Regions from separate parts of the Pseudomonas sp. L-22-4S-12 genome, predicted to be linked through region 2. Evidence: predicted binding sites of a transcription regulator. Region 2 holds the regulator's gene; the other holds the start of a gene.

Region 1 (11,428 bases), on a different contig from region 2:
ACTTCATTTCCGGGCCGAGGATCGGGTCGACACCCGGGAACTTGGCGAAGGGGAACACCGCTTCCTTGACGCTGAAGTACGGCGGGATGATTTCCTTGGTGTAGCCGGCATCGGCCAGCGACTTGCCAGCCATGACCCGGGCAGCCACCTTGGCCAGTGAGACGCCAACGCACTTGGAGACGAACGGCACGGTACGCGAAGCGCGCGGGTTCACCTCGATGACATAGATGTCCTCGCCCTGCACGGCCATCTGCACGTTCATCAGGCCGACCACACCGAGCTCCAGGGCCATCTTCTTGACCTGCTCGCGGATCTCGTCCTGGATGTGCATCGGCAGCGAGTACGGCGGCAGCGAGCAGGCGGAGTCACCGGAGTGCACGCCAGCCTGCTCGATGTGCTGCATGATCGCGCCGATCACCACGCTCTCGCCGTCGCACACCGCATCCACGTCCACCTCAATGGCGCAGTTGAGGAAGCGGTCGAGCAGCACCGGGCTGTCGTTCGATACTTTGACGGCTTCGCGCATGTAGCGCTTGAGCTCTTCTTCCTGATAGACGATCTCCATCGCCCGGCCGCCCAGCACGTAGGACGGACGCACGACCATCGGGTAACCGATGCCCTTGGACAGGGCCAGGGCCTCGTCTTCGCTGCGCGCGGTGGCGTTGGCCGGCTGGCGCAGGCCGAGGCGCTGGACCATCTGCTGGAAGCGCTCGCGGTCTTCGGCGCGGTCGATGGCCTCGGGGCTGGTGCCGATGATCGGTACGCCGGCCTCCTCCAGGGCGCGGCAGATCTTCAGCGGGGTCTGGCCGCCGTACTGCACGATCACGCCTTTCGGCTGCTCGACCCGGACGATCTCCAGCACGTCTTCCAGGGTCACCGGCTCGAAGTACAGGCGGTCGGAGGTGTCGTAGTCGGTGGAAACGGTTTCCGGGTTGCAGTTGACCATGATGGTCTCGTAACCGTCTTCACGCATGGCCAGCGCCGCGTGCACGCAGCAGTAGTCGAACTCGATGCCCTGGCCGATACGGTTGGGGCCGCCGCCGAGGATCATGATCTTGTCGCGGCTGGACGGCGCGGCCTCGCACTCTTCCTCGTAGGTCGAGTACATGTAGGCGGTGTCGGTGGCGAATTCGGCGGCGCAGGTGTCGACGCGCTTGTACACCGGCAGCACTTTCAGCTTGTGCCGATGGGCGCGCAGGCTCTTCTCGGAAACGCCGAGCAGCTTGGCCAGGCGCGCATCGGAGAAGCCCTTGCGCTTGAGCTTGAGCATCAGCTCATAGTCGATGGAGGACAGGCCGAGGGTCTTGACCTTCTCCTCGTCCTTGATCAGATCCTCGATCTGCACCAGGAACCATTCGTCGATGTTGGTCAGCTCGAAGATTTCCGCCACGGTCTTGCCGGCGCGGAAAGCATCGGCCACGTACCAGATACGGTCGGCACTGGGCACGGTCAGTTCGCGGCGCAGGGTGCTTTCGGCTTCCGGATCGTTCAGGTCGAGCTTCGGATCGAAGCCGGCAACGCCCACTTCCAGGCCGCGCAGGGCTTTTTGCAGGGATTCCTGGAAAGTGCGGCCGATGGCCATGACTTCACCCACGGACTTCATCTGGGTGGTCAGACGGGCGTCGGCCTTGGGGAACTTCTCGAAGGCAAAACGCGGGATCTTGGTCACGACGTAGTCGATGGCCGGCTCGAACGAGGCCGGGGTGCGACCGCCGGTGATGTCGTTGCTCAGCTCGTCGAGGGTGTAACCTACGGCCAGCTTGGCGGCGATCTTGGCGATCGGGAAGCCGGTGGCCTTGGAGGCCAGTGCCGAGGAACGCGACACGCGCGGGTTCATCTCGATCACGACCATACGACCGGTGTTCGGGCAGATGCCGAACTGCACGTTGGAGCCGCCGGTTTCCACGCCGATCTCGCGCAGTACCGCCAGGGAGGCGTTACGCAGGATCTGATATTCCTTGTCGGTCAGGGTCTGGGCCGGCGCCACGGTGATCGAGTCGCCGGTGTGCACGCCCATCGGGTCGAAGTTTTCGATGGCGCAGACGATGATGCAGTTGTCCTTCTTGTCGCGGACCACCTCCATCTCGTATTCCTTCCAGCCGATCAGCGATTCGTCGATCAGCAGTTCGCTGGTCGGCGACAGATCCAGGCCGCGGGCGCAGATTTCTTCGAACTCTTCACGGTTGTAGGCGATACCGCCGCCGGTGCCGCCCATGGTGAAGGACGGACGGATGATGCACGGGAAGCCAACCTTCTCCAGTACGCCGTAGGCTTCTTCCATGTTGTGCGCGATGCCGGAAACCGGGCAGGCCAGGCCGATGTCTTTCATCGCTTTGTCGAAGCGCGAACGGTCTTCGGCCTTGTCGATGGTGTCGGCGTTGGCACCGATCATCTCGACGCCAAACTTTTCCAGGATGCCGTGCTTTTCCAGGTCCAGGGCGCAGTTCAGCGCGGTCTGGCCACCCATGGTCGGCAGCAGGGCGTCCGGGCGCTCCTTCTCGATGATCTTGGCCACGGTGGACCACTTGATCGGCTCGATATAGGTGGCATCGGCCATGGCCGGGTCGGTCATGATGGTGGCCGGGTTGGAGTTCACCAGGATGACGCGGTAGCCCTCTTCCTTCAGGGCCTTGCAGGCCTGGGCACCGGAATAGTCGAACTCGCAGGCCTGGCCAATGACGATGGGGCCGGCGCCGAGGATCAGGATGCTTTTGATGTCTGTACGTTTTGGCATGGGGTAACTCTCGAATTCCTGGACTCAGCGATCAGCGACGGGCGGCCATGGCGGAGATAAAGCGATCGAACAGCGGGGCGACGTCGTGCGGGCCCGGGCTGGCTTCCGGGTGTCCCTGGAAGCTGAAAGCCGCCTTATCGGTACGCTCGATGCCCTGCAGGGTGCCGTCGAACAGCGACTTGTGGGTGGCGCGCAGGTTGGCCGGCAGGCTCGGCTCGTCCACGGCGAAACCGTGGTTCTGGCTGGTGATCATCACCACACCGGAATCCAGATCCTGTACCGGGTGGTTGGCGCCGTGGTGGCCGGTGCCCATCTTCACGGTCTTGGCGCCGGAGGCCAGGGCCAGCAGCTGGTGACCGAGGCAGATACCGAAGACCGGAATCTCGGTCTGCAGCACATCCTTGATCGCCTGGATCGCGTAGTCGCACGGCTCGGGATCGCCAGGGCCGTTGGAGAGGAACACGCCGTCCGGGTTCAGCGCCAGTACGTCGCTGGCCGGAGTCTGCGCCGGCACCACGGTGAGGCGGCAGCCGCGCTCGACCAGCATGCGCAGGATGTTGAGCTTGACCCCGTAGTCGTAGGCAACCACGTGGTAAGGCAGCTCGCTGGCGGCGATTTGCGGGTGGCTGTCGGTTTTCAGCTCCCAGGTGCTTTCGCGCCACTCGTAGCGCTCGGTGCAGCTGACCACTTTGGCCAGGTCCATGCCTTTCAGCCCGGGGAAGCTGCGCGCCAGCTCCAGGGCTTTTTCCTCGGTGGCGTCAGCGCCAGCCAGGATGCAGCCGTTCTGCGAGCCCTTCTCACGCAGGATGCGGGTCAGGCGCCGGGTATCGATGCCGGCGATGGCGACGGTACCGTTTTCCTTCAGGTACTCGTCCAGCGGCTGCTTGTTGCGCCAGTTGCTGGAGATCAGCGGCAGGTCACGAATGATCAGGCCGGCCGCCCACACCCGGTTGGATTCGGCATCTTCCGGCGTGGTGCCGGTGTTGCCGATATGCGGATAGGTCAGGGTGACGATCTGCTGGGCATAGGAAGGATCGGTGAGGATTTCCTGATAGCCGGTCATGGCGGTGTTGAACACCACTTCACCGATGGTATGGCCGTCGGCCCCGATTGCTTCGCCGCGGAAAATGCTGCCGTCGGCAAGGGCGAGTATGGCTGGCTTAGTCAAGAAGACCTCCCTAGATCTGAAACTTGTACAAACGCAGGTTGTAAAAAAGCGGGATGACGTATTGACCGTCACCCCGCTTTTTTATCTGATTCATTCTGCGTTACTTTTAGTGGACACACTAAAGCAGAAAGCTTACAGGAAAGTGCCTTTTCGGTCCACCGTCTGAGTGGACCGTTCAAGCATTTCAGCTCAGCCCCAGCACGTCCTGCATGTCATACAGCCCGGCCGGCTGGCTTTGCAGCCACAGCGCCGCACGCACCGCGCCCTTGGCGAAGGTCATCCGGCTGGAGGCCTTGTGGGTGATCTCCACCCGCTCGCCGTCGGCGGCGAACAATACGGTGTGGTCACCGACCACGTCGCCGGCACGCACGGTGGCGAAACCGATGGTCTCGCGCTCGCGGGCACCGGTCTGGCCTTCGCGCCCGTACACCGCGACTTTCTGCAGATCGCGCCCCAGGGCACCCGCCACCACCTCACCCATGCGCAACGCGGTACCGGACGGCGCATCGACCTTGTGCCGATGGTGCGCCTCGATGATCTCGATATCGACCTCGTCACCCAGCACCCGAGCCGCGGTATCCAGCAACTTGAGGCACAGGTTGACGCCGACGCTGTAGTTGGCGGCGAAGACGATCGGGATCTGCTTGGCTGCCTCGACCAGCAACTGCTTCTCCTCCGGCGAGAAGCCGGTGGTGCCGATGACCATGGCCTTGCCTGCCTGGCGGCAGACCTCCAGATTCTTCAGGGTCACCGAGGGGTGAGTGAAGTCGATCAGCACATCGAACTGATCCAGCACCGCATTCAGGTCACCCGCCAGGGCCACGCCGATCTTGCCCAGCGCCGCCAGCTCGCCGGCATCGGCACCGATCAGACTGCTGTCCGGGCGATCGATGGCGGCGGTCAGCTGGGCGCCATCCGCCTGACCGACCGCCTCGATGAGGATCTTGCCCATGCGCCCGGCGGCGCCCATCACTGCAATACGTCGCATAGTCGATTCCTTAGAGCTTGCTTACGATCTCGCGAGCTAGAGCCAGGCTAGGCGCTACGTCAGTAACAGCCTACGGCTGGTCAAAGCGGCGAGGAAGCGGAGTTTACAAGTAGTAAATGAGCATTCCGAGCCTGTTTTTAACGACGCCTGGCCGACGCGCAGCAGATCGTGGGCAGCTCTTAGATGTCGCCGAAGAACCGCTTCACGCCGTCGAACCAGCCGCTGGCCTTGGGCGAATGGGTACTGTCGCCTTCCAGCGACTTGCGGAACTCTTCCAGCAGCTCGCGCTGGCGCTTGTCCAGATGCACCGGGGTCTCCACCGCCACCTTGCACAGCAGGTCGCCGGCACCGCCGCCACGCACCGGGGCCACGCCCTTGCCGCGCAGACGGAACAGCTTGCCGGTCTGGGTGCCTTCTGGAATCTTCAACTTGACCCGACCATCCAGGGTCGGCACTTCCAGCTCGCCACCCAGCGCCGCGTCGGCGAAGCTGATCGGCACTTCGCAGTACAGGTGCTTGCCGTCGCGCTGGAAGATCGCGTGCTCGCGCACGTTGACCACCACATACAGGTCACCCGCCGGACCACCCATGCTGCCGGCCTCGCCCTCGCCGGACAGGCGGATACGATCGCCGGTATCGACGCCTGGCGGCACCTTGACCGACAGGGTCTTGCTCTCTTCCACCCGGCCCTGGCCGTGGCAGGAGCCACAGGGGTCGGTGACCATCTTGCCGCTGCCATGGCAGCGCGGGCAGGTCTGCTGCACCGAGAAGAAGCCCTGCTGCATGCGCACCTGGCCGATGCCGCCACAGGTGGTACAGGTCACCGGACTGGTGCCCTTCTTCGCCCCGCTGCCATCGCACGGCTTGCAGTTGACCAGGGTCGGCACGCGAATGGTCACGGTGGTGCCGCGCACGGCCTCTTCCAGATCCAGCTCCAGGGTGTAGCGCAGATCCGAGCCGCGCTGGGCGCCACCGCGCGAACCGCCGCGGCCGCCACCGAAGAAATCACTGAACACATCGCCGAATATGTCGGAGAAGTTCGCCCCGCCACCGCCGAACCCGCCGCCACCCATCTGCGGGTCGACGCCGGCATGACCGTACTGGTCGTAGGCCGAACGCTTGCCCGCATCGGAAAGCACTTCGTAGGCCTCGTTGGCCTCCTTGAATTTCTCTTCCGAAGCCTTGTCGTCCGGATTGCGGTCCGGGTGGTGCTTCATCGCCAGGCGCCGGTAAGCCTTTTTCAGCTCGGCCTCGCTGGCGCCGCGCTCGACACCGAGCACTTCGTAATAGTCACGCTTGGACATACATCAACACCTTTAAATTCGTCTGCCCCAGACACGCCAACGCGGGAGCAAGCTCCCGCGCGGCGAATCGCACCTGCCGAAGCCAGGCTTCGGCGGGCGGGAACTGAGGTAAGCCGTGGCTTACTTGTTGTCCTTGACCTCTTCGAACTCGGCATCGACCACGTCGTCGGCCGCGTCCTTGGCTTCGTCGGCACCCTGGCCGGCAGCACCCGGCTGCGGCTGCTCGGCGTACATCTTCTGCGCCAGCGGCGTGGTGACTTCGGACAGGGCGTTCATCTTGGCCTCGATGGCCGCCTTGTCGTCGCCCTTGACCGCAACTTCCAGCTCGCCCAGCGCCTTCTCGATGGCCGCCTTCTCGTCGGCAGTGGCCTTGTCGCCCGCCTCGGTGACCATCTTGCGGGTGGCATGCACCAGACCGTCGCCCTGGTTGCGCGCGGTAACCAGCTCCTCGAACTTGCGGTCTTCCTCGGCATTGGCCTCGGCGTCACGCACCATCTGCTCGATTTCTTCCTCGGACAGGCCGGAGTTGGCCTTGATCACGATGGACTGCTGCTTGCCGGTGGCCTTGTCTTTGGCACCGACGTGCAGGATGCCGTTGGCATCGATGTCGAAGGTCACTTCGATCTGCGGCACGCCACGCGGCGCCGGCGGAATCTCGGCCAGGTCGAACTTGCCCAGCGACTTGTTCTGCGAGGCCTGCTTGCGCTCGCCCTGCAGCACGTGGATGGTCACCGCGCCCTGGTTGTCGTCGGCGGTGGAGAACACCTGCGACTTCTTGGTCGGGATGGTGGTGTTCTTCTCGATCAGCGCAGTCATCACGCCGCCCATGGTTTCGATACCCAGGGTCAGCGGCGATACGTCGAGCAGCAGCACGTCCTTCACGTCGCCAGCCAGCACGGCGCCCTGGATGGCGGCACCGATGGCCACGGCTTCGTCCGGGTTGACGTCCTTGCGCGCTTCCTTGCCGAAGAACTCGGCAACCTTCTGCTGCACCAGCGGCATGCGGGTCTGACCGCCGACCAGGATCACTTCGTCGATGCTGCCGACGTCCAGACCGGAGTCCTTCAGGGCGATGCGGCACGGCTCGATGGTACGGGTGACCAGGTCTTCGACCAGGGCTTCCAGCTTGGCGCGGGAAATCTTCACGTTGAGGTGCTTCGGACCGCTGGCGTCTGCAGTGATGTACGGCAGGTTGACGTCGGTCTGCTGCGCGGACGACAGCTCGATCTTGGCCTTCTCGGCGGATTCCTTCAGGCGCTGCATGGCCAGCGGATCGCCCTTGAGGTCGATGCCGGACTCTTTCTTGAATTCGTCGACGAGGTAGTCGATCAGGCGGATGTCGAAGTCCTCACCACCGAGGAAGGTATCGCCGTTGGTGGCCAGCACTTCGAACTGGTGCTCGCCGTCGACTTCGGCAATCTCGATCACCGACACGTCGAAGGTACCGCCGCCCAGGTCATAGACGATCACGGTGTGGTCGCCCTTGCCCTTGTCCATGCCGTAGGCCAGCGCCGCCGCGGTCGGCTCGTTGATGATGCGCTTGACGTCCAGACCGGCGATGCGACCGGCGTCCTTGGTGGCCTGACGCTGGCTGTCGTTGAAGTAGGCCGGAACGGTGATCACCGCCTCGGTCACGGCTTCGCCGAGGTAGTCTTCGGCGGTCTTCTTCATCTTCTTCAGCACTTCCGCGGAAATCTGCGGCGGCGCCATTTTCTGGCCCTTCACGTCGACCCAGGCGTCACCGTTGTCGGCCTTGGCGATCTTGTAGGGGACCATCTTGATGTCTTTCTGTACCACTTCTTCTTCGAAGCGACGACCGATCAGGCGCTTCACCGCGTACAGGGTATTGTGCGGGTTGGTCACCGCCTGACGCTTGGCGGACTGGCCGACCAGGATCTCGCCGTCATTGGTGTAGGCGATGATCGACGGCGTGGTGCGCGCGCCTTCGGCGTTCTCGATGACCTTGACGTTACCGTTTTCCAGAATGGCGACGCAGGAGTTGGTGGTCCCCAGGTCGATACCGATAATCTTGCCCATATTCACTCTCCCGAAACTTGATCTTTAACCTTGATTGCGCGACCCGTTGAATGGATTGGCCGCACCAGCACTAAATCGCTTGCTCTAACAGATGGGGTCGGACTCGCCGATTTCAAGCCTGCTCGTCGATCGACGGCGGAGCGATGCTCGGCGCCTTGCTCACCACGACCATGGCCGGGCGCAACAGGCGACCGCTGAGCAGATAGCCCTTCTGGAACACCTTGAGCACGGAGTTCGGCTCGACATGGGTGCTTTCTTCCATGGCCATCGCCTGGTGGTGCTCCGGATTGAACGGCGCGCCATGCGGGTCGACCGCTTCCAGCTGGTAACGCTTGAGGGTGTCGTGGAACAGCTTGAGGGTCAGCTCCATGCCTTCGCGCACCGGGCGGATCGACTCGTCGTTCGGGTCGGACAGCTCCAGGCCGCGCTCCAGGCTGTCGACTACCGGCAGCAGGTCATTGGCGAACTTCTCCAGGGCGAACTTGTGCGCCTTCTCGACGTCCTGCTCGGCGCGACGGCGCACGTTCTGCAGATCGGCGGCAACCCGCAGGGCATTGTCCTGCGCCTGCGCCAGCTGCTCCTCGAGGGCTTGCACACGTGCCGCCAGATCCTCGCCAGCGCCCGCCTCGGCGTTCTGGGCGTCCTGCGGGTTCTGCGGGTTCTGCGTATCCAGGGTCTGTTCGTCAGCCATTAGGTCCTCCTGTTCAATGCGGGGGCAGGTCAAGGCCTGCTGCTTCTGTCGCCTATATGGGGCTCGATCACAAGGTTTCAAGGGTTATTGTCAGGACAAAACAAAACACTGTATAAATAGCCAGCACAATTTTTTGGGAGTGATCTCCATGCTGGTGCACCTGTCCGTTCACAACTACGCCATCGTCGAACACCTGGATCTGGAGCTGGCCCGCGGCATGTCGGTGATCACCGGCGAGACCGGCGCCGGCAAGTCGATCATGCTCGACGCCCTCGGCCTGGCCCTCGGCGACCGCGCCGACAGCGGCGTGGTGCGCCCCGGCGCGGACAAGGCGGACATCCTCGCCAGCTTCGACCTGGACGACATCGCCGAAGCCCGCGCCTGGCTGGCCGAACGCGACCTGGATAACGACGGCCCGTGCATCCTGCGTCGCGTGATCACCAGCGAAGGCCGCTCGCGCGGCTACATCAACGGCAGCCCCTGCCCGCTGGGCGACCTCAAGGCGCTCGGCGAACTGCTGATCGACATCCACAGCCAGCACGAGCACCAGTCGCTGCTCAAGCCCGACACCCACCGCCGCCTGCTCGACGAGTACGCCGGCAGCCAGGAGCTGGCGCGCCAGGTGCAACTGGCCGCCCAGCGCTGGCGCCAGACCCGCCAGGAGCTGCAGCGCCTGACCTCGACCAGCGACGAGCAGCGCGCCCGCCACCAGTTGCTCAGCTACCAGCTGGAGGAGCTGGAGAGCCTCGCCCTCGGCGACAACGAACTGGAGCAGCTGGAGCAGGAACACAAGACCCTGAGCAACGCCGAGCAGCTGCTCGGCGCCTGCCGCCAGGTGCTCGACCTGTGCAGCGAAAGCGATGCCGGCAACGTGCTGTCGGCCCTGACCGCCAGCCTCAATCGCCTCGGCGCGTTCAGCAGCCAGCCCGGCGCCCTCGGCGAAGCCAGCAACCTGCTGGCCAGCGCGCAGATCCAGGTCGAGGAAGCGGTCGGCGAGCTGAACCGCTTCATCGACCACTTCGACGCCGACCCGCAGCGCCAGCAGATCCTCGAAGAACGCCTGGACACCATCTATACCCTGGCGCGCAAGCACCGCATCCAGCCCACCGAACTGGGCGAGCTGCAGCAGCGCCTGCTGGAAGAACTGGAAGGCCTGAACGCCGACGACCAGGCCAGCGAACGCCTGGCCGAGGAACTGGCGGCCTATGCCCGCCATTACCAGGACAAGGCCGCCGAGCTGAGCCAGCTGCGCCAACAGGCCGCCGAGCGCCTGGCCACCGCCGTACAGGCCGAGATGCAGGGCCTGGGCATGCCCGGCGGGCGCTTCAGCATCCAGCTGCAGGCTGGCAGCGCCGAGGAACCGCAGCCTCATGGCCTGGAGCAGGTCGAATTCCTGGTCAGCGCCAACCCTGGCCTGCCGCTGAAATCCCTGGCCAAGGTCGCCTCCGGCGGCGAGCTGTCGCGCATCAGCCTGGCGATCCAGGTGATCACCGCGCAGACCTCGCGGGTGCCGACCCTGGTGTTCGACGAAGTCGACGTCGGCATCGGCGGGCCCACCGCCGAAGTGGTCGGCCAGCTGTTGCGCCGCCTCGGCGAACGCGGCCAGGTGCTCACCGTCACCCACCTGCCGCAGGTCGCCGCCCAGGGCCACAACCACCTGTTCGTGCACAAGCAGCGCGGCAGCGAGGAAACCCGCACCGCCGTGGCGACCCTGGACACCGCGCAGCGGGTCGAGGAAGTGGCACGCATGCTCGGCGGGGTCGACCTCACCGAGGAATCCCTGCAGCACGCGCGCAAGATGGTCAGCAGCGCGCAGCTCTGAGATTCCAGACATGAAAAAGGCGCCCCGCGGGGCGCCTTTTACATTCGAGTCGTGACACTTACTTCTTCTTGCGCACGTACAGCACCAGGTTGTGATCGACCAGCTCGAAGCCGTGCTTCTTGACGATCTCTTTCTGCAGTTTCTCGATATCCGGATCGAAGAACTCGATGACCTCGCCGCTGTCGACGCAGACCATGTGGTCGTGGTGCCCGCCGTCGGCCAGTTCGAACACGGCATGGCCGCCATCGAAGTTGTGGCGCTCGACCAGACCGGCCGCCTCGAACTGGGTCAGTACCCGGTACACGGTGGCCAGGCCGACGTCTTCGCCCGCCTCCATCAGCGCCTTGTACACATCCTCGGCACTCATGTGGCGCTGGCCGGAAGTGGCCGAGTCGAGCATCTGCAGGATCTTCACGCGCGGCAGGGTTACTTTCAGGCCAGCTTTGCGCAGTTCGCTATTTTCAACCATGGTCGGCTTTCTCTAGGTTGCTGCTTCGCAGCTTCCGTTTATGCGGGTATGATCGGGGTTTACTTTGCCCAGCCAAGATAGTGGAAGTCACCCACCGATGCAAAACACCAAGCTCCTGCTGTCCAGCCTCACGCTCGTGGGTCTGCTCGCACTCGCCGGTTGTTCATTTCCCGGGGTTTATAAAATCGACATCCAGCAGGGCAATGTCGTAACGC
Region 2 (11,428 bases):
GCTGCGCCAGGTCAGCCACGGCCTGACCATGCTGGTGCTGCTGGCCGTCAGCGTGCTCCTGCTGCTGCCGCAATGAGCAGTGACGAAAGCAAGATCGCCCTCTACCGGCGGGTCAACGGTTTCACCGGCCCGCTGGCGCGTACCGCCTGGCACTGGCGCACGCGCTGGCTGGCGCGCCTGCTGGCGCAGCTGATCTGGCGCAAGAACCGTGGCCAAGCGCGGCACGGCACCCTGGCCATCGCCGAGGAATGGCGCCGCCTGTTCGGCCTGCCGCAGTTCTGGCAGATCGAGCGCCTGGAGGACGACACCGCCTACTGCGAGATCCGCTTCCCCTGCTCGCTGGAAGGCAGCGGCGACGTGGCCGCCTGCCACCGCCTGATGGAGTACGACCGCGCCCTGCTGAAGAAAATCGGCGGGCAGCTGGTGGTCCTGCAATCGCGCGCCGATCCGCGGGTCAGTGGCGGCTGTCAGGTGGCCATTCGCCGGATCGATGACCAGCGCTCCGACCTGATCCCGGCGCGCCAGCTCGACTGATCCGCCCCCGGCTTGCCCACTGCCGGCGCAACGGAGAAGATGGCGCCGGCAGTCACCAGGGTCTGTTGCCGTTTCGTTCGCGAACCGCGTTGCTGCGCAAAATCGCGACAGGCTAGGCGTGGGACGCAGGCAATGGTCATTCCCTTGGCAAGTCCCGCAACGACGCATGGCGCGATTTTGCGCGCAACCCGTAGGGACGGGCCCGTTTTTGCGCGGGCCGTCGTTACTCGACGGCTCATTTGGACGACCAAACCTCGCCTCTCGCGCCTAGTCCCGCACAAAAACGGGCTCCGTCGCGACCGTGAACGAAACGGCAACAGACCCTTGGAAATGGAGCGGCATTCGTGCGCCTGGAAATGAAGCACCTGCGCCTGGTGCGCAGCATCAGCCAGACCGGCAACCTGACCCGCGCCGCCGAGGCGCTGTTCATCTCACAACCGGCCTTGAGCAAGCAGCTGGCCGAACTGGAAGAGCGCCTGGGTCTAGCCCTGTTCCAGCGCACACAGAAGGCCATGCTGCCGACCGAGGCCGGCCTGGCTTTCGACAGCCATGCCCAGCGCATCCTCGGCGACGTGGCGGTTCTGGAAGAGCATCTGGCGCGCTATGCCCGCGGCGACTCCGGACGCCTGCGCCTGGCCATCGACCGCATGCACCTGAGCGACTGGCTGCCGAGCTTCCTGTTGCAGCTCCGCCAGCGCTTCCCGCTGATCGAGGTGCAGGTCAAACAGGTGCCCAACCTGCTCGACAGCCTGCTGGCCCATGACTGCGATATCGCCATCCTCGGCGAAACCAGCCCGACCAGCGGCGTCGACTGGTTGGCGCTGAACCGTGACGAGATGGTCGCCATCCTGCCGCCGGGCCACCCCCTGGGCGCCAAGCCCTGGCTGGAAGCCGGCGACCTGGCCGGGATCGACCTGCTCTATCACTTTGAACTGGAGCAGTCCTTCCTCTACCGCCGCTACCTGCATCCGCAACGCATCGAGTTGGGTTCGCTGCAGCATATTCAGGACATCCCGGCGATCATCGCCCTGGTGCGCGCCGGCGCCGGCATCAGCCTGCTGCCACGACGCCAACTGCTGGGCGACGAACTGGGCCTGCTGGTGAGGCCGATAGGGGTCGAGGGCATGGTCTTCCACTGGCAGGCCGCCGTGGCCAGCGACGAGCGCCGGCCGTTCGTGCGAGCCGCGCTGCAGCTGTTGCAGGAACAGCTTCAGCCCGCCGAGCTCACTGCGCCAACCAGCCGCTGACCCAGGCCACTTGGCCTTGCGGCACCGACTGTGCGGATTCTCGTGGGGCCCGGGCGAGACTGAACACCACCCGCCTCCAGCCACGCAGCAGCCGCCGGCCTACAGCAGGTGCGCTCAGCCCGCCAACACGCGCGCCAGTACCGCCTTGACCTTGCCGATGCCATCGGCCAGGGCCTGCTCGATCTCGGCCATGGTGATGATGCCACTGGACTTGCCGGCCGCCGGATTGACCACCAGCGCCAGGCAGGCATAGGGCAGCTCCAGCTCGCGGGCCAGAGCCGCTTCGGGCATGCCGGTCATGCCGACGATATCGCAGCCATCGCGTTCCATGCGCGCGATCTCTGCCACGCTTTCCAGGCGCGGGCCCTGGGTGGCGCCGTACACGCCATGGCTGCTGTGCGCATGGCCCAGCGCCTGCAAGGCATCGATCAGCTTGCCGCGCAGGGGTTCGTCATAGGGGTAGCTGAAATCGATATGGGTGACGTGCTCGATATCCCCGGCGAAGTAGGTGTGCTCGCGGCCCCAGGTGTAATCGATGATCTGGTGCGCCACGCACAGGTGGCCACTGCCCATGGCGGCATGGATGCCACCCACCGCGTTGACCGCGATGATCGCCTGCGCGCCGGCCTGGCGGAGCGCCCACAGGTTGGCGCGGTAGTTGACCTGGTGCGGTGGAATGCGATGCGGATGGCCATGACGGGCGAGGAACAGCACCTCGCGCCCGGCGTACAGGCCACGCTGGATGGCTGCCGATGGCGCGCCGTAGGGCGTATCCAGGGCTAGTTCCTCGGTCAGGGTCAGGCCTTCCAGCTGGGTCAGGCCGGTGCCGCCGATGATGGCGTAGACAGTCATGCGCTTATCCTTTTCAACAGCAAGCTCAATCGATCAGCTGCGCGGCGCGCAAGGCGGCCACGGCAGTCAGCCAACGCGGCTGCTGGCGGTATTCGGTGGTGGCGAAGGCCTGCCCGCGCATGCGCGCCAGGCCCTTGGGCGGCTGCACCTGGAGGCGCTGCAGGGCGCTGAGGGCCAGCTCGGCGGCGCCGCGGTCGTTGCACACCAGGCCCATGTCGCAACCGGCATTCAACGCCGCCTCGATGCGGCTGGCGGCATCGCCGACCACATGGGCGCCGGCCATGGACAGGTCGTCGCTGAAGATCACGCCCGTAAAGCCCAGCTCGCCGCGCAGGATGTCCTGCAGCCAGCGCCGGGAGAAACCGGCCGGCTGGCTGTCGACCTGCGGGTAGATCACATGGGCCGGCATCACCGCCGCCAGCTGCTGGCTGAGGCGCTGGAACGGAATCAGGTCGCTGCCGCGGATCTGCTCCAGGCTGCGCTCATCCACCGGGATCGCCACGTGGGAGTCGGCTTCGGCCCAGCCATGGCCGGGGAAGTGCTTGCCGGTGGCAGCCATGCCGGCTGCCGCCATGCCGCGAATGAAGGCACCCGCCAGTTTGCTCGCCAGCTCGGGATTACCCTCGAAGCTGCGGCTACCGACCACCGCGCTGCGCTGATGATCGAGGTCCAGCACCGGGGCGAAGCTGAGGTCGAGGCCGACCGCCAGCACCTCGGTCGCCATCAGCCAGCCGCACTGCTCGGCCAGGTACTCGGCGTTGTCGTTGTCGGCCAGCGCGCGCATGGCCGGCAGGCGCACGAAGCCCTGGCGCAGGCGCTGCACCCGGCCGCCTTCCTGGTCCACCGCCAGCAGCAGATCCGGCCGTACGGCACGGATCGCCGCACAGAGCTCGCGCACCTGGCGCGGGTCTTCGATATTGCGGGCAAACAGGATCAGCCCGGCCACTTGCGGCTGGCGCAGGATCTGGCGGTCCTCGGCGGTCAGCCAGGTGCCTTGCACGTCCAGCATCAGCGAACCATACAGGGGAGTCTTCACGAATAGTCCTTAGCCGAGATCGGCAGCCGCCCACGCGGGGCACGGCGCCTCATCGATCAGTACCGCACAATGCAGCGGCACACGGGGAAAGAGGGTCAGCAAATCGGCGTTGCGCAGGCGCACGCAGCCATGGGACAGCGGCACGCCCATGGGTTCCCGCTCGGGAGTACCGTGCAGATAGATGTAACGCCGGAAGGTATCCACCGCGCCCAGGCGGTTGATGCCCGGCTCGCAGCCACTCAACCAGAGGATGCGCGTGAGGATCCAGTCGCGCCCGGGAAACTGCCGATCCAGCTCGGGGCTCCAGATCTCGCCGGTCCAGCGCCGCCCGCGCAAAACAGCACCCAGTGGCAAGCCCTCGCCGATCCTCGCCCGCACCTGATGGCGGCCGCGTGGCGTGCAATTCGAACCGCTGCGCTCCCCCGACCCATTCAGAGCCGTGGAGACGGGCAGGCGCAGCAGCAGCTGCCCGTCGGCAAAACCGTACAGGCACTGATCGGCGAGGGAAATGTGCAGGAAATCGAGCGAACGCATAGGCGGCTAGCTTAGCCGATCGGCCCGCCCGGGCACAGCCGCAATCAGGCTTTTGCCGCGGCGGCGACCTTGGCCCGAGGCTTCAGCTGGGCGCTGGCCAGTGCCTCGCTGCTGACGCCGGTTTCCGCGCGCATGCCGGCGGCGAGGAACGGCACCATCAGACGCATGACCTGCTCGATCGAGGTATCCACGCCGAAATCGTTCTCGGCGATGGCGCGCAGCGCCTTGATCCCGGACATGCTGAACGAAGCCGCACCGAGCATGAAGTGCACCCGCCAGAACAGCTCCAGCGGCGGGATGCGCGGCGCGGCTTCGTGCAGCAGAACCAGGTAACGGCGGAACACCTTGCCGTACATGTCTTCCAGGTAGCGACGCAGGTGGCCCTGGCTCTGGCTGAAGGCCAGCCCCAGCAGGCGCATGAAGATCGACAGGTCGTTGCCGCTGCGCGGTTTGACCGCCAGGGCCTGCTCCACCAGCATTTCCAGCAGATCCTCGAGGCCGGCCTTGCTCTCGGGCTTGGCCTGGCGACGATCCAGTTCCTTTTCCAGGCTGGCGCAGAACGGCCCGAGGAAGCGCGAGAACACGGCCTGGATCAGCGCCTTCTTGGAGCCGAAGTGATAGTTGACCGCCGCCAGATTGACCCCAGCCTTGCTGGTGATCAGACGCAGAGAAGTCTCGGCGAAGCCTTTTTCCGCGAACAACTGCTCTGCCGCATCAAGAATGCGCTCGACAGTTTCTGACTGAGCCATGACATCTCCACCTGACAAACACTTGTTTGAAACATACGTTTCAGGTCGGTGCCGTGTCAAGTCTCATGAGCCCAATCATGGCCGACCGGTCACGCATTTAACCATAGTGCAGATTGCCCAGGCTTTGCGCCAAGCAGGCAGGCGGTACAAAAGCCCGGGCCGGTGCCGTGAAAAGAACAGTTGCCAGGGCAATATCACTGTATATAATCACAGCAACTGTATAAACAGACAGACGACCATCATGCTCAAGCTCACGCCCCGCCAAGCCGAAATCCTCGCCTTCATCAAGCGTTGCCTGGAAGCCAATGGTTATCCGCCGACTCGCGCCGAGATCGCCCAGGAGCTGGGCTTCAAGTCGCCCAACGCCGCCGAGGAACACCTCAAGGCCCTGGCCCGCAAGGGCGCCATCGAGATGACTCCCGGTGCCTCGCGCGGCATCCGCATTCCCGGTTACGAGCCGGAAGCCCAGGAAGAAGAAGGCCTGCCGATAATCGGCCGGGTCGCCGCCGGTGCGCCGATCCTGGCCCAGCAGCATGTCGAAGAGTCCTGCCAGATCAACCCGGGTTTCTTCCATCCGCGCGCTGACTATCTGCTGCGGGTGCGCGGCATGAGCATGAAGGATATCGGCATCTTCGACGGCGACCTGCTTGCCGTACACACCACCCGCGAGGCCCGCAACGGCCAGATAGTAGTCGCCCGCATCGACGACGAAGTCACCGTCAAGCGCTTCCAGCGTAGCGGCAACAAGGTGCTGCTGATAGCCGAAAACCCCGAGTTCGCCCCGATCGAAGTGAATCTGGAAGAACAGGATCTGATCATCGAAGGTTTGAGTGTCGGCGTGATCCGCCGCTAACGTGATTCGCCACTAAGTAGTAAGGAGAGCTTCATGCAGTTCCCGCAGTCGCTGAATCGTTCGCAACTTCCGCTGTTTGAAGCTTTCCTGGGGCAGAGCATGGCCCCTCTCCTACTCGATTCGGCCGAGCTGCCGGCCTGGCTGGAAGAACCCGAGCCGATCAGCGAGCTCGCCCTGTCCGGCTCCCTCGGCCACTGCCGCCACCTGCTGGGGCCGGTACTGCGTGAGCTGAGCCAGAACCAGGATGCCCGCTGGCTGACCCTGGTCGCACCGCCCGCCAGCCTGACCACCGCCTGGCTGCGCAGTGCGGGCCTCAACCTGGATCGCCTACTGCTTCTGCAACCGCGCGCCGGGCAGAATGCCCTCGAACTCGCCTGCGAAGCGCTGCGCCTGGGGCGCAGCCATACCGTGGTCAGCTGGATCGATCTGCAGCCGACGCAGCGCCAAAGCCTGAGCAGCGCCGCCCGCCTAGGCAGCGCGCAGAGCCTGAATATTCGTCTGGATTGATCCGGCTAGCGTCGCAGTGACCTAGCCAAAGTGGAGAGACGGGTGGCGCCGGGCGAGCCTGACTCGCCCAGACACAGGATCAGTGCAGAACGCGCGGCTGATCGTCGTGTTCGAGATCGCCTTCGGCCAGCCGGCCGGCCATCTGCACGCCGATATTGAGCATGGCCTTGGCCACCTCGACATGCTGCCCCTGCAGGAACGCCTTGGCGTCGGCGGAGAAATCCAGGGTGACCAGGGTTTCCTCATCCTCGGCACGGCGCAGGGCAATACGGCCGTCAGGAAGCTCGACGATTTCCAGGAAGGATGTGGGCATAAACAAGTTCTCCAATCAGGCCCGCAGTGTAACAGCCCAGGGAAAACCGCCCTAGCCCACCCATCCTGTACTCAGAACCTGTTCAAAGTCTCGCGAGCTAGAGCCAGGCAAGGCGAAATTGGGCGAAGAAGCGCAGTTTACGAGCTGTAAATGAGCATTCTGAGCCCGATTTCAACGCAGCATGGCCAACGCGCAGCAGACTTTGAACAGGTTCTCAGCACTCGCTGAGCGACTCGCGAAAATGCAGGGCCAGCTGCTTGAGCTGCTGCCGCCAGGCCTCCAGCTCTTCGCGCCCCAGCGGCGGCACCTCCTCTTCGACACTGACCGCCTGGATCAGCGGCAACGTCGGATCGACCTTGGCCGTCTTCGGCGCCTGTGGCGGCTGGAACAGCTTGGCGTAGGCCTGCAGCAACTGCGCCAGCCAGGTTTCCGGCTGTTGCGCCAGCTCGACCAGCTCGGCCAGTTCCGGGCTGGGAGCCGCCTGCAGCACGGCCTGATTCAGCAGCAATTCGGCGCGCGGCACATTGGCCTGCGGCAAACGGTAGTAGCCGGCAATCTCATGGCACAAGCCCAGCAGCGCGCCGTACAGGTGAAACAGCGCCGCCTCGCGCTCGGCCTGAACCTGGCCGAGACCGTTCATGGCCCGGCCTTCTTCGGCCTTGCGCAGATTTTCCAGGGCCAGACCGGCGAAATAGATCTTCTGGTTGGTGCGGGTATACAGTTCTTGCGCCATGGCAAGGCTCTCCAGACTCGTGCGCGGCAGATCGCCTAGCGGCGCGCCAGGCGCGCCGCAACGGATCGATCAGCCCTTGCTTTCCACTTTCCACTTGCCGCCGTCGAAGAAGGCGCGCCAGCCGGTGGGTTTGCCGTCCACCTCGCTCTGCACATATTGCTCCTTGGTCTTGCGGCTATAGCGGATAACTGCCGGGCGGCCTTCCGGATCCTTCTTCGGCGCATCCAGCAGGAAGTGGTATTTCGGATCGATCTCGTCTTTATGCGGGATCAGCTCCATCACCAGTGGCGCACGGGTCTCGCGGTTTTTCGGGAACTGGCTGGCGGCCAGGAACAGGCCCGAGGCGCCGTCACGCAGCACGTAGGTGTCGTTGACCTTCTCGCACTTGAGCTCGGGCATCGGCACCGCGTCCATCTTCGGCGGCGCCGCCTCGCCACTGCGCAGCAGCTTGCGGGTGTTCTTGCAGCTGCTGTTGGTGCAACCGAAGAACTTGCCGAAACGACCGGTCTTCAGCTGCATCTCGCTGCCGCACTTGTCGCATTCCAGGCTCGGGCCCTCGTAACCCTTGATCCGGTACTGGCCCTGCTCGATCTCGTAGCCCGAGCAATCCGGGTTGTTGCCGCAGATATGCAGCTTGCGGGTTTCATCCAGCAGGTAGGCATCCATCGCCGTGGCGCAGATCGGGCAGCGGTGCTTGTTCAGCAGCACCCGCGATTCGGACTCGCCTTCGTCATCCGCGGCGATCTCGTCGCCCGGAATCAGGTTGATGGTGGCCTTGCAGCGCTCTTTCGGCGGCAGGGCGTAGCCGGAGCAGCCGAGGAACACGCCGGTGGAGGCGGTACGGATCATCATCGGCCGACCACAGTCGCGGCAGGCGATGTCGGTCGGGGTCGGCTGGTTGGCGCGCATGCCGCTGTCGGCCACTTCCGCCACTTCCAGCTTCTTCTTGAAGTCGCCGTAGAAATCGTCGAGGACGTGCTTCCAGTCGCGCTCGCCCTGGGCCACATCATCCAGATGTTCTTCCATGCCGGCGGTGAAGCCGTAGTCCATCAGGTTGGCGAAGCTCTCGTTGAGGCGCTCGGTGACGATGTCGCCCATCTTCTCGGCGTAGAAGCGACGGTTCTGCACCGCCACGTAGCCCCGCTCCTGGATGGTCGAGATGATCGCCGCGTAGGTCGACGGACGACCGATGCCGCGCTTCTCCAGCTCCTTGACCAGGCTGGCTTCGGAGAAGCGCGCCGGCGGCTTGGTGAAGTGCTGGCTGGGGTCGAGCTTGATCAGCTTGAGCGCCTCGCCCTCGTTCATGTCCGGCAGCACGTCGTCTTCGCCCGGCTTGCTCTGCTGCGGCTGCGCCTTGGTGTAACCGTCGAACTTGAGGATACGGCCCTTGGCGCGCAGCTCGAAGGTGCCGGCGGCCACGGTGACGCTGGTCGACAGGTATTCGGCTGGCGGCATCTGGCAGGCGACGAACTGGCGCCAGATCAGCTCGTAGAGGCGCTCGGCGTCGCGCTCCATGCCGGAGATCTGGGTCGGGCGCAGGTTTACGTCGGACGGGCGGATCGCCTCGTGCGCCTCCTGGGCGCCCTCCTTGCTCGAATACACATTCGGCTTGGCCGGCAGGTACTTCTTGCCGTACTCGCTCTCGATGAAGCCACGCACCATCTCCACGGCATCGGCCGAGAGGTTGGTCGAGTCGGTACGCATATAGGTGATGTAGCCGGCCTCGTACAGACGCTGGGCCATCATCATGGTTTTCTTCACGCCGAAGCCGAGGCGATTGCTCGCCGCCTGCTGCAGGGTCGAAGTGATGTAGGGCGCCGACGGCTTGCTGCTGGTCGGCCGGTCCTCACGCTTGGCGATGCTGTAGGCGGACGCCTTCAGCTTTTCCAGCGCGGCCATGGCCTGCGCCTCATTGACCGGTTTGAAGGCCTCGCCCTTCTCGCGCACCACTTCGAAACGCACGGTGGCGGCCTTGGCGGTGCCGAGGTCGGCGTGCACTTCCCAGTACTCTTCCGGAACGAAGGCGCGGATCTCTTTTTCGCGCTCGACCACCAGCTTCACCGCCACCGACTGCACTCGGCCGGCGGACAGACCACGGGCGATCTTCTGCCACAGCAGCGGCGAGACCATGTAACCGACCACGCGATCGAGGAAACGCCGCGCCTGCTGGGCATTGACCCGGTTGATGTCCAGCTCGCCGGGCTGGGAAAAGGCTTCCTGGATGGCCTTCTTGGTGATTTCGTTGAACACCACGCGCTTGTAGCGGCTGTCATCGCCACCGATGGCCTCGCGCAGGTGCCAGGCAATGGCTTCCCCCTCGCGATCCAAGTCGGTTGCGAGATAGATGGTGTCGGCATCCTTGGCCAGGCGGCGCAGCTCCTCGATCACCTTTTCCTTGCCGGGCAGGATCTCGTACTTGGCCTTCCAGCCATGCTCCGGATCGACGCCCATGCGCGAAACCAGCTGGCGCTTGGCCTTCTCCTTGGGCGACAGTGCCGGCGCCTCGCCAGCGGCGGCCTTGCCACGCTTGGCCGGTTCCTTGGCGTTACTGGCCGAACCGCTGGTAGGCAGGTCACGGATATGGCCGATGCTCGACTTCACCACGTACTGGTTGCCCAGGTACTTGTTGATGGTCTTGGCCTTGGCCGGGGATTCCACGATGACCAGCGATTTGCCCATGGATTGGAAAATTCCTGAATTCTGAGAGTAAAAGCGGGCGGCGCCGCTAAAGGCACCGCTATATATAGTGGCCGTCGAGGTGAGGTCAAGCGCGCTGCTTGCTCACTCCTTACCGAAACGTGCCGGCTCGGCCTCGATCAAAGCAAAGCGCGGGACTGTCTCGCCGTCCACCTCGACCGTGCCACAGAACATCTCCAGCGGCCTGACCCACAGGCCGAACTCACCATACAGGGCCTGGTAAACCACCACATCCTCTTCCGTCTCGGAATGCCGGGCGACACCGAACACACGGTATTGCGGGCCCTTGTAGTGACGGTACAAGCCGGGTTGCAGCTGCATGATTCGACTCCCTATAAGAACCTGTTCAAAGTCTGCTGCGCGTCGGCCATGCTGCGTTGAAGTCGGGCTCAGGATACTCATTTACCGCTCGTAAACTGCGCTTCTTCGCCCTATTGATTCGCTGGCGCTCACCCTTCGGGCCAGCCTACGGCTGTTACTCCCGTTGGTCGTTGCGCCTTGCCTGACTCTAGCTCGCGAGACTTTGGACAGATTCTAAGAATTACCCAAAAACAAAAACCGGGGCACAGGGCCCCGGTTCTTCCATCTCGAAACGCTTAGACGCGTTCGAAGACGGTGGTGATGCCCTGGCCGAGGCCAATGCACATGGTCGACACACCGAGGGTGCCGCCATTCTGCTTCATCACGTTCAGCAGGGTGCCGGAGATACGCGCACCGGAGCAGCCGAACGGGTGGCCCAGAGCAATGGCGCCGCCGTGCAGGTTAACCTTCTGCTCCATCTTGTCGAGGAGTTTCAGGTCTTTCAGCACGGGCAGAGCCTGGGCGGCGAAGGCTTCGTTGAGTTCAACGAAGTCGATGTCGTCCATGGTCAGGCCGGCACGCTTGAGGGCTTTCTGAGTGGACGGCACCGGACCGTAACCCATGATCGCCGGATCGACACCGTGTACGGCCATCGCACGAACCACGGCCAGCGGCTGGATGCCGAGGTCCTCGGCGCGCTGGGCGGACATGACGATCATGCAGGAAGCGCCGTCGGTGATCTGCGAGGAAGTACCCGCAGTCACGGTGCCGCCCTTCGGGTTGAACGCCGGCTTCAGCGCAGCCAGGCTTTCCAGAGTGGTTTCCGGACGAATGGTCTCGTCGAAGTCGAAAACCTTCAGGAAGCCGTTCTCGTCGTAGCCTTGCATCGGGATGATTTCATCCTTGAACTTACCTTCGACGGTGGCCTTGTGGGCCAGGCGGTGCGAACGCTCACCGAAGGCGTCCTGCGCCTCGCGGCTGATGCCGTGCATCTTGCCGAGCATCTCAGCGGTCAGACCCATCATGCCCGACGCCTTGGCGGCGTACAGGGAGAGGTGCGGGTTCGGATCGAC

What was found. Region 2 encodes LexA, which represses DNA repair genes until DNA is damaged. Its sites were predicted from a motif close to CTGTNTNNNNANACAG; they were not measured.
Region 1: a site for LexA is predicted at 9,031-9,046, ahead of recN (DNA repair protein RecN). Genes of this name have one in related genera too.

The regions. Positions count from the first base shown of each region.
Region 1 is NZ_WELL01000003.1:259,227-270,654, reverse strand. It holds gene carB (carbamoyl-phosphate synthase large subunit) at 1-2,734, opposite strand, end outside; gene carA (glutamine-hydrolyzing carbamoyl-phosphate synthase small subunit) at 2,766-3,902, opposite strand; gene dapB (4-hydroxy-tetrahydrodipicolinate reductase) at 4,087-4,890, opposite strand; gene dnaJ (molecular chaperone DnaJ) at 5,070-6,194, opposite strand; gene dnaK (molecular chaperone DnaK) at 6,315-8,231, opposite strand; gene grpE (nucleotide exchange factor GrpE) at 8,344-8,922, opposite strand; gene recN (DNA repair protein RecN) at 9,071-10,744, shown strand; gene fur (ferric iron uptake transcriptional regulator) at 10,803-11,213, opposite strand; gene F3I16_RS10470 (outer membrane protein assembly factor BamE) at 11,311-11,428, shown strand, end outside.
Region 2 is NZ_WELL01000002.1:404,142-415,569, reverse strand. It holds gene F3I16_RS08535 (MAPEG family protein) at 1-76, shown strand, start outside; gene F3I16_RS08530 (hypothetical protein) at 73-534, shown strand; gene F3I16_RS08525 (LysR family transcriptional regulator) at 879-1,781, shown strand; gene F3I16_RS08520 (S-methyl-5'-thioinosine phosphorylase) at 1,896-2,633, opposite strand; gene nagZ (beta-N-acetylhexosaminidase) at 2,659-3,657, opposite strand; gene F3I16_RS08510 (L,D-transpeptidase) at 3,679-4,203, opposite strand; gene F3I16_RS08505 (TetR/AcrR family transcriptional regulator) at 4,248-4,952, opposite strand; gene lexA (transcriptional repressor LexA) at 5,194-5,805, shown strand; gene sulA (SOS-induced cell division inhibitor SulA) at 5,839-6,312, shown strand; gene F3I16_RS08490 (hypothetical protein) at 6,392-6,625, opposite strand; gene F3I16_RS08485 (DUF6586 family protein) at 6,840-7,358, opposite strand; gene topA (type I DNA topoisomerase) at 7,428-10,037, opposite strand; gene F3I16_RS08475 (DUF1653 domain-containing protein) at 10,140-10,376, opposite strand; gene fadA (acetyl-CoA C-acyltransferase FadA) at 10,652-11,428, opposite strand, start outside.